DNA from 3 places in the Micromonospora nigra genome. Region 1 is predicted to be linked to each of the others. Evidence: predicted binding sites of a transcription regulator. Region 1 holds the regulator's gene; each other region holds the start of a gene.
What was found. Region 1 encodes HrcA, which represses chaperone genes, less so after heat shock. Its sites were predicted from a motif close to GGTTNGCACNCTCNNNNNGAGNGTGCNAACC; they were not measured.
Positions count from the first base shown of each region.

Region 2: the regulator HrcA is predicted to act here: its motif matches at 1,405-1,435, upstream of groES (co-chaperone GroES).
Region 3: the regulator HrcA is predicted to act here: its motif matches at 1,366-1,396, upstream of groL (chaperonin GroEL).

Region 1 is NZ_FMHT01000003.1:1,533,257-1,536,530, reverse strand. Features, by position in the region: gene hemW (radical SAM family heme chaperone HemW) at 1-680, shown strand, start outside; gene GA0070616_RS06195 (DUF4870 domain-containing protein) at 723-1,319, opposite strand; gene hrcA (heat-inducible transcriptional repressor HrcA) at 1,543-2,565, shown strand; gene dnaJ (molecular chaperone DnaJ) at 2,640-3,274, shown strand, end outside.
Region 2 is NZ_FMHT01000003.1:2,080,549-2,083,822, reverse strand. Features, by position in the region: gene GA0070616_RS08720 (class I SAM-dependent methyltransferase) at 1-1,232, opposite strand, end outside; gene groES (co-chaperone GroES) at 1,569-1,883, shown strand; gene groL (chaperonin GroEL) at 1,954-3,274, shown strand, end outside.
Region 3 is NZ_FMHT01000003.1:2,369,455-2,372,728, reverse strand. Features, by position in the region: gene GA0070616_RS10125 (GNAT family N-acetyltransferase) at 1-331, opposite strand, end outside; gene GA0070616_RS10120 (cold-shock protein) at 554-757, shown strand; gene groL (chaperonin GroEL) at 1,592-3,214, shown strand; gene GA0070616_RS10110 (hypothetical protein) at 3,272-3,274, opposite strand, start outside.

The DNA of each region.
Region 1 (3,274 bases):
GGGAGGCCGGATTCGACCACGTCAACCTGGATCTGATCTACGGCACGCCGGGGGAGCGCGCGGAGGACTTCGCCGCCTCCCTCGACCAGGTGGTCGCCGCCGGGGCGGACCATGTCAGCGCGTACGCCCTGATCGTCGAGGACGGCACCCGGCTGGCCGCGCGGATGCGGCGCGGCGAGCTGCCGTACCCCTCCGACGACGTGGCGGCGGACCGTTACCTGGCCGCGGAGGCCGCCCTCGGCGCGGCCGGGTTCTCCTGGTACGAGGTGTCGAACTGGGCGCGCTCGGGGGCGGCCCGCTGCCGCCACAACCTGCTGTACTGGACCGGCGCCGACTGGTGGGGCCTCGGCCCGGGGGCACACAGCCACGTCGGCGGGGTGCGCTGGTGGAACGTCAAGCACCCCACGGCGTACGCGAAGCGCCTGGCCGATGGTCGGTCACCCGGCCTCGCCCGGGAGGTGCTGACGCCCGACGAGGCGTACACGGAGGACGTGATGCTGCGGCTGCGGCTCGCCGACGGGCTGCCGCTGGCCGCCCTGGACGACGCCGGTCGGGCCGCCGCCGCGCGGGCCGTGGCGGACGGGCTGCTGGCTGCGCCCGCGCACGCGGCCGGGCGGGCCGTCCTGACGCTGCGCGGCCGGCTGCTCGCCGACGCCGTGGTCCGCGACCTGCTGCCGTGAGCCACCCGGCCGGCCGCGGGGAGAGCGGCCGGCCCGGAGGCGTCAGCGCTTCACGAACGCGTAGCTCATCGGGTAGCCGTAGAGCACGCCCTCGATCGCCTTCACGCCGCCGATGATCCCGAAGATCACCGGAATGATCCAGACGATCATCGGTACGAAGAACAGCAGCCCGCAGGTGATGGCGGTGAGCACCCAGCTCAGCACTCCGACGATCGCCCAGGTGAGCTGGAAGTTCAACGCGGCGACCGCGTGCGCCCGCGCCGTCGGCGACTGCTGTCCCCTGGTCATCATGGCGATCAGCGGCGCGACCCAGCCGAGCAGGCCACCGCCGACGATCACCCCGGCGGCTCCGCCGAAGTGCGCGATCAGCGCCCAGGTCTTGTCGTCGTTGTTCTGGTAGCCGGAGGGCGCCGGACCGTAGCCGCCGCCGGGCGGGTAGCCGCCCGGCGGGGGATAGCCCCCGGGCGGTGGGTATCCGGCCGACGGCGGCTGGTCGCCGGTGGGCGGTGGGTAACCGCCGGGCGGCGGATAGCCACCGGGCGGGGGATAGCCGGCCGGGTCCGCCCCGCCGGACAGTGGTGCGGTGGGTTCGTCGGGGCTGGACCCGGGGGGCCCGGGCGGGCGAGGTGGTTCAGTCATGGAGGTCACGGTAGGTGCCGGGGGCAACGGCGCACCAGAGCGACACCGACCGGGATGTGCTGGACGATCGGTTCGGGCACGTGCCGGACCGGACCGACGGTCCGAGGTTGATCATCGCTTTGGCGGCTCCGCCGACGTAGACTGGCACTCGTTACAGTCGAGTGCCAGGATCCCGGCGGGGCCCGCCTCCGCCGGGCATCGACCTGCGACAGGAGGTGGGGGAGTGGGTCTCGACGACCGCAAGCTCGCCGTGCTCCGCGCGATCGTCGAAGACTACGTCGCCACGCAGGAGCCGGTCGGCAGCCGTGCCCTGGTGGAGCGCCACCAGCTCGGCGTGTCACCCGCGACGGTCCGCAACGACATGGCCGTGCTGGAGGAGGAGGGCTACATCCGCCAGCCGCACACCAGCGCCGGTCGGGTGCCCACCGACCTCGGCTACCGGCTCTTCGTCGACCGGTTGTCCCGGGTCAAGCCACTCAGCCCCGCCGAGCGGCGGGCCATCGAGCGGTTCCTGGCCGGCGCGGTCGACCTCGACGACGTGGTGTACCGCACCGTGCGGCTGCTGGCGCAGCTCACCCGGCAGGTGGCGGTGGTGCAGTATCCGAGCCTGGCCCGTTCCACGGTGCGACACCTGGAGCTGGTGCCGCTGTCCACCACCCGGCTGATGCTGGTGATGATCGCCGACACGGGCCGGGTCGAGCAGCGGCTGGTCGAGCTGCCCGCGCCGACCCCCGCCGACGACGTCACCGACCTGCGCCGGCTGGTCAACGACAAGCTGGTGGGCACCCGCCTGTCGGACACCCCGCCGCTGGTCCAGGCGCTGGTGGAGGAGTCCGCCCCACACCTGCGCCCGGCGATGACCACGCTCTCCACGGTGCTGTTGGAGACCCTGGTCGAGCGGCACGAGGAGCGCATCGCCCTGGCCGGCACGGCCAACCTCACCCGCAACGGTCTGCTCGACTTCGAAGGCACGCTGCGCCCGATCCTCGAAGCCCTCGAGGAGGAGGTCGTGCTGCTCAAGCTGATCGGCGAGGTGGAGCCCAGCACGCTGCGCGTACGGATCGGCGACGAGAACGAGATCGACAATCTGCGTGCCGCCTCGGTGGTCAGCACCGGCTACGGCCCGGGTGCCACCATCGTGGGGGGCCTGGGGGTGCTGGGGCCGACCCGGATGGACTACCCCGGCACCATCGCCACGGTGCGGGCCGTGGCACGCTACGTGGGCGAGCTGCTGGCCCAGAACTGACCAGTCAGGGCCGACGGCCGGCTCCGGCCGCCGACCGGCGCAACGCGAGACGAACATGAGGACACGGGAACGCAGTGGCCAGGGACTACTACGGCATCCTCGGCGTGAGCCGGGAGGCCTCCGACGACGAGATCAAGCGCGCCTACCGCAAGCTGGCGCGGAAGTTCCACCCGGACGTGAATCCGGACCCGGAGGCACAGGAGAAGTTCAAGGACATCAACGCCGCGTACGAGGTCCTCTCGGACGACCGTAAGCGCCAGATCGTCGACCTGGGCGGCGACCCGCTCGCCCCGGGCGGCGGGGGCGCCGGTGGGCCGGGAGGTCCCGGCGGGGCCGGCCCGTTCGTGGGCTTCCAGGACATCATGGACGCCTTCTTCGGCGGCGCGGCCGGTGGCGCTCGGGGTCCGCGCCCGCGTACCCGGCCGGGTGCGGACGCGATCCTGCGGCTGGAACTCGACCTGCACGAGACCGCGTTCGGCGTCGAGGCCCCGATCACCGTCGACACGGCGGTGCTCTGCACGACCTGTTCCGGGGCGGGCACCGCCGCCGGCACCCACCTGGCCACCTGCGAGGCGTGCGGGGGCCGGGGCGAGGTGCAGTCGGTGCAGCGCACCTTCCTCGGCCAGGTGGTCTCGGCCCGGCCCTGCACGGTCTGTCAGGGCTACGGCACCACGATCCCGCAGCCCTGCCCGACCTGCGCGGGCGACGG
Region 2 (3,274 bases), 550 kb from region 1:
ACCAGACTGGCGGGCTGGTCGCCGGAGAGCCGCAGGTCCCGGCGTAGCTGCTCCGGGTCGAGCGCCGAGCCCCGCTTGAGGATCTCCACCCGGCCGACCCGGCGCTCCCGCAGCAGCGACCGCAGCCGCTTCAAGGAGAAGGGCAGCACGTCGGTCACCTCCAGGCAACGGGCGTACGGCGTCGGGGCGGCCACGTCGGCGTACAGGTAGGCGATGGCCGGGTCGGCGAGGTTGGCACCCAGTTCGGCGGCCAGTTCGGCCACCAGGTGGGCGCGGACCACGGCCGGGTCGGGGTCGTACAGGTAGCGGCGGACGGGGCCGACGGGCGCCTCGTCCGTGCCGGGCCCGGTCAGCACGTGCGCCACCGCGTTCCCCGGCTGCGGTTCCGCGTCCGCCTCGGCCGTCGTGCCACGGTGCGGTGCCGGCGTGCCACCGAGCGGTGCCGGCGTGCCACGGTGCGGTGCCGGCGTCCGGGGCAGCACGGTGGCCCGTCGGGGCTCCTCCGCCAGCCGGCCGCCCCACAGGGCCGCCTCGACGAGGTCGCCGTCGACGCTGACCCACTCCGCCTCGGTGTCGGCGGGGATCAGCGCGTGGTCGAGGCCCGGGGCCACCTTCACGACCGTGCGCGGCAGCCGTCGCACCAGGTCGGTGACGAAGTCCCACGGCGGGGAGTAGGCGTTCGGGTCGAAGATGCGTCGCCCGGTGCCGGCCCGCCGCCGGGCGGGGTCGCAGAAGACCGCGTCGAACCCGGAAACGTCCACCGTGGTCGCATCGCCGCACTTCACGGTCACCAGGTTGGCGAGCCCGGCGGTCGCCACGTTGGCGGCGGTCATCGCGGCGGTGACCGGGTCGGCTTCCACGGCGTACACCCGGATGCCGGCGCGGGCGGCGGCGAGCGCGTCCGCCCCCAACCCGCAGCCCAGGTCGGCCAGGGTCGCCACCCCCGCCGCGCGCAGCCGCTCCGCGCGCCGCCGCGCGACGACACCCCGGGTGGCCTGCTCCAGCCCCGCGCGGGTGAGGAACATCCCGGCGGCCGACGCGCCGAACTTGCCGGCCGCGCGGCGGCGCAGCTCCGCCTGGGTGAGCGCGGCCGCCGCGAGCCCGGCGGGAACGCCGGCCGAGCGGAGCGCCGCCGCCGCCGTCAGCGGGTCGCCGCCGGCCAGCCGCGCGGCGGCGTCGAGTGCGGCCGCCCCCTCGGGGGTACGCAGTTCGGCCAGCTGTTCCAGGTTCACCCGGCCATTGTCCGGCCCCGGTCGGGGTGCCCCGACGGCGGTGTCGGCGGCGGATCGGTACGGGCGACGGCGAATGTCGGGGTGGCGCGGTGAGCGGTGGTGCAACGGCGGCGACACGTACGGGTGCCGTTGGCACTCTCCTTGACGGAGTGCTAGCCGAGGAATAACCTGCGATTAGCACTCTCACCCTGAGGGTGCCAGCCGCCGGGTCATTCGGTCCGGAGGCTGAACGCCAGGCGGACCGGCACCCGCGACGACGGCCCCGCCCGGTGGCATGTGGCAGATTGACGCTGGTCGGCATGTCGACCGGTAACGAAACCAGTACCCCAGGAGGGTATGCCCGTGACTACCGCGACCAAGGTTGCGATCAAGCCGCTCGAGGACCGGATCGTGGTCCAGGCGAACGAGGCTGAGACCACCACGGCGTCGGGCATCGTGATTCCCGACACCGCCAAGGAGAAGCCGCAGGAGGGCACCGTCCTCGCTGTCGGCCCGGGCCGGATCGACGACAAGGGCAACCGCGTGCCGATCGACGTGAAGGTCGGCGACACCGTCCTCTACTCGAAGTACGGCGGCACCGAGGTCAAGTACGCCGGCGAGGAGTACCTGGTGCTCTCCGCCCGCGACGTCCTCGCGGTCATCGAGAAGTAAGCAACCGATCAGTGTCGTTGCCCCGGTCCGGCTCGCCGGGCCGGGGCAGCGTCGCTTCGAAGGGACATTCATGGCGAAGATCCTGAGCTTCTCGGACGACGCCCGACACCTGCTGGAGCACGGTGTCAACGCGCTGGCGGACACGGTCAAGGTCACCCTCGGCCCGCGCGGGCGCAACGTCGTCCTGGACAAGAAATTCGGTGTGCCGACGATCACCAACGACGGCGTGACCATCGCCAAGGAGATCGAGCTCACCAACCCCTACGAGAACCTCGGTGCGCAGCTGGTCAAGGAGGTGGCGACGAAGACCAACGACGTCGCCGGCGACGGGACCACCACCGCCACCGTGCTGGCCCAGGCCATGGTCCGCGAGGGCCTGCGCAACGTGACCGCCGGTGCCAACCCGGCCGGGCTCAAGCGCGGCATCGACGCGGCGGCCGCCAAGGTCTCCGAGGCGCTGCTCGGCCGGGCCGTCGAGGTCGCCGACAAGGAGTCGGTCGCGCACGTGGCGACGATCTCCGCGCAGGACTCCACCATCGGTGAGCTGATCGCCGAGGCGATGGAGCGGGTCGGCCGCGACGGCGTCATCACCGTCGAGGAGGGCTCGGCCCTGCACACCGAGCTGGACGTGACCGAGGGTCTCCAGTTCGACAAGGGCTTCATCTCCCCGAACTTCGTCACCGACGTGGAGGGGCAGGAGGCGGTCCTGGAGGACCCGTACATCCTGATCACCACCCAGAAGATCTCCGCGATCGAGGAGCTGCTGCCGCTGCTGGAGAAGGTCCTCTCCAACAGCAAGCCGCTGCTGATCATCGCCGAGGACGTCGAGGGGCAGGCGCTGTCCACCCTGGTCGTCAACGCGATCCGCAAGACCGTCAAGGTCTGCGCGGTGAAGGCACCCGGCTTCGGTGACCGCCGCAAGGCGATGCTCCAGGACATGGCGATCCTCACCGGTGCGGAACTGGTCGCCCCGGAGCTGGGCTACAAGCTCGACCAGGTCGGCCTGGAGGTGCTGGGCACCGCCCGGCGCGTCGTGGTCGACAAGGACAACACCACCATCGTCGACGGTGGCGGGCAGTCCGCCGAGGTCGCCGACCGGGTCGCCCAGATCCGCAAGGAGATCGAGGCCTCGGACTCCGAGTGGGACCGGGAGAAGCTCGCCGAGCGGCTCGCCAAGCTCTCCGGCGGCATCGCCGTGATCAAGGTGGGCGCGGCGACCGAGGTCGAGATGAAGGAGCGCAAGCACCGCATCGAGGACGCCATCGCCGCGACCAAGGCCGCGGTCGAGGAGGGCACGGTGCCCGGCGGCGGTGCCGCCCTGGCGCAGATCCTGTCGGTGCTCGACGACGACCTCGGTTTCACCGGTGACGAGAAGGTCGGCGTCTCGATCG
Region 3 (3,274 bases), 840 kb from region 1:
CGCTGCCGCGCCAGGCGGGCGTGACGTAGACGGCGTAGACGACCGTCAGGCCGGGCTCGGTGGGGTGCGCCGTCCCGCCCGCGTGGCCGACCAGCGCACCGCCCGGATCGGCCACGAACTGGGCGGTGCGGCAGCCGTGGGACACCTGGGCGATCCGGGCCGCGTACTCGGCGTGCGGGCGGGCCGCGGCGTCGGCGATCGTCTCCAGGAACGCCAGCGGGGCATCGGCGAGCATCTCGATCCGCAGCGCCCTGGTCCGGGCCGCGTCCGCCGTCCGCACCCGCCGAACCTCCACCCGCCGCAGGTCACGGCCGTGCCGCACGCTGGTCATGCCGGCATGCCTACCACAGCCGGGTACGCGGGCTTCGGGCCACTCGCATCCGGCTGGAATATGCCCGATTTGTGGTCGTGCGCCGTCGTCACGCCTCGTGTAGCGTGCGATTTCGGTCACCGTTTCTGCGGCCCTCCCCGGTCGCCCCGGCGGTGCTGCCGAGGGCGTCGGCGTGCCGGCGTCCCGGGTTGTGGAACGCCGCGCACAGTGAGGACGAACACCGTGGCACAGGGCACCGTGAAGTGGTTCAACGCCGAGAAGGGCTACGGCTTCATCGCCGTCGACGGCGGGCAGGACGTCTTCGTTCACTTCTCCGCCATCGAGATGGACGGCTACAAGGCTTTGGACGACGGCCAGCGGGTCGAGTTCGAGGTCGGCCAGGGCCAGAAGGGCCCGCAGGCCGAGCGGGTACGCGTCATCGCCTGATTCCGCTTCTGGAGCCGCCACCCGCCCGGCGGGCATCCGTCCGGTGGCAGTGCGGCCCCCTCGTCCGGTGGCTCTGGCCCCGGCTGTCCGACGTGGAGCGTGGAGTCGATCGGCCCCTCCCCGTGGCGTCGACCTCCGCCACGGTCGAGGTGAAGCTGTGCCGGCCGCCCGTTGATCCGTGCTCCCGTTCGCCCACACGGGGCGTGGTCGCGGTGGACGTGACCGTGCCGACGCGCTGTCCTGGTCCGCCGCGCCCCGGTGTGCTGACCGATCTGCGCTCGCGCCGGCCCCCTGCCGTCGGCCCTCTGCCGCCGTCGGCCCCGCTGCTCCGGGCGGCCCCCGTCGGGCTGCCGCGCCCCCGTCGGGGCTGCCGCGCACCGTCGGTTCCCCCTCGTGCCGCCGCGTCACCGCTCACCCACCTTCCCTGGCTGGTTCAGCCGGTCCAGTGCTTCGGGGCCGTCCGCCCTGCTCGGCGGCGCTTCCGGTAGGGCGGCGGGGCAGGTGGCGGCACCGTCGCGGAGGGCGGTGAACGGCGGGTGACACGGAACGGAACTCGGCTGACCGGGCCGATCGTGCTTGCACTCGACAGGGCAGAGTGCTAAACAAGTCATTGGCACTCGCATACCGTGAGTGCCAATGGTCGGGACGGTGGGGCCACGGTCGCGGCGGCGTTCGAGACGTCGTCGGGGCACATGGCCGGTCGTCGCGGGCTATCCGGCCCGGCCGAAGGACGTCGTCGTCGCCAGGTGGCGACGTCCCAAGGTGCGTACACCAGGCGGCCCATCCGGGGCACACACTCGGGTGGCCCGTGAGTGTCCAGGAGGACAACGCCGTATGGCCAAGATGATCGCGTTCGACGAAGAGGCGCGCCGCGGCCTCGAGCGGGGCATGAACCAGCTCGCCGACGCCGTGAAGGTGACCCTCGGCCCCAAGGGCCGCAACGTCGTGCTCGAGAAGAAGTGGGGTGCCCCCACCATCACCAACGATGGTGTGAGCATCGCCAAGGAGATCGAGCTCGAGGACCCGTACGAGAAGATCGGCGCCGAGCTGGTCAAGGAGGTCGCGAAGAAGACCGACGACGTCGCCGGTGACGGCACGACGACGGCGACCGTCCTGGCCCAGGCCCTGGTTCGCGAGGGCCTGCGCAACGTGGCCGCCGGTGCCAACCCGATGGCCCTGAAGCGGGGCATCGAGGCCGCCGTGACCAGCGTCTCGGAGGAGCTGCTCAAGCTCGCGAAGGACGTGGAGACCAAGGAGCAGATCGCCTCCACCGCCTCCATCTCCGCCGGTGACAACACCGTCGGCGAGATCATCGCCGAGGCGATGGACAAGGTCGGCAAGGAAGGCGTCATCACCGTCGAGGAGAGCAACACCTTCGGGCTGGAGCTGGAGCTCACCGAGGGCATGCGCTTCGACAAGGGCTACATCTCGGCCTACTTCATGACCGACCCGGAGCGTATGGAGGCCGTCTTCGACGACCCGTACCTCCTGATCGTCAACAGCAAGATCTCCTCGGTGAAGGACCTGCTCCCGATCCTGGAGAAGGTCATGCAGTCGGGCAAGCCGCTGCTGATCATCGCCGAGGACATCGAGGGCGAGGCCCTGGCGACCCTGGTCGTCAACAAGGTCCGGGGCACCTTCAAGTCGGTCGCCGTCAAGGCGCCGGGCTTCGGTGACCGCCGCAAGGCCATGCTCGCCGACATCGCCATCCTCACCGGTGGCCAGGTCATCAGCGAGGAGGTCGGCCTCAAGCTGGACGCCGTCGGCCTCGACATGCTGGGCCGCGCCCGCAAGGTCGTGGTGACCAAGGACGAGACCACCATCGTCGACGGTGCCGGCGACGCCGAGCAGATCCAGGGCCGGGTCAACCAGATCCGGGCCGAGATCGAGAAGAGCGACTCCGACTACGACCGCGAGAAGCTGCAGGAGCGGCTGGCCAAGCTGGCCGGCGGCGTCGCGGTGATCAAGGTCGGTGCGGCCACCGAGGTCGAGCTGAAGGAGCGCAAGCACCGCATCGAGGACGCGGTGCGCAACGCGAAGGCCGCCGTCGAGGAGGGCATCGTCCCGGGTGGTGGCGTCGCGCTGGTGCAGGCCGGCAAGACCGCCTTCGACAAGCTGGACCTGACCGGCGACGAGGCCACCGGCGCGCAGATCGTCAAGATCGCGCTGGACGCCCCGCTGCGGCAGATCGCCGTCAACGCCGGTCTCGAGGGTGGCGTCGTGGTCGAGCGCGTCCGCAACCTGGACGCCGGTCACGGCCTGAACGCCGCCACCGGTGAGTACGTCGACCTGCTGGCCGCGGGCATCATCGACCCGGCCAAGGTGACCCGCTCGGCGCTGCAGAACGCGTCGTCGATCGCCGCGCTGTTCCTCACCACCGAGGCCGTCGTCGCGGACAAGCCGGAGAAGACCCCGGCCGCCCCGGCTGGCCCGGGTGGCGGGGAGATGGACTTCTGAGTCCAGTTCCACCACGCCGACAGGGGCGGGCCGCGGTTGCGGTCCGCCCCTGTCGTGTCA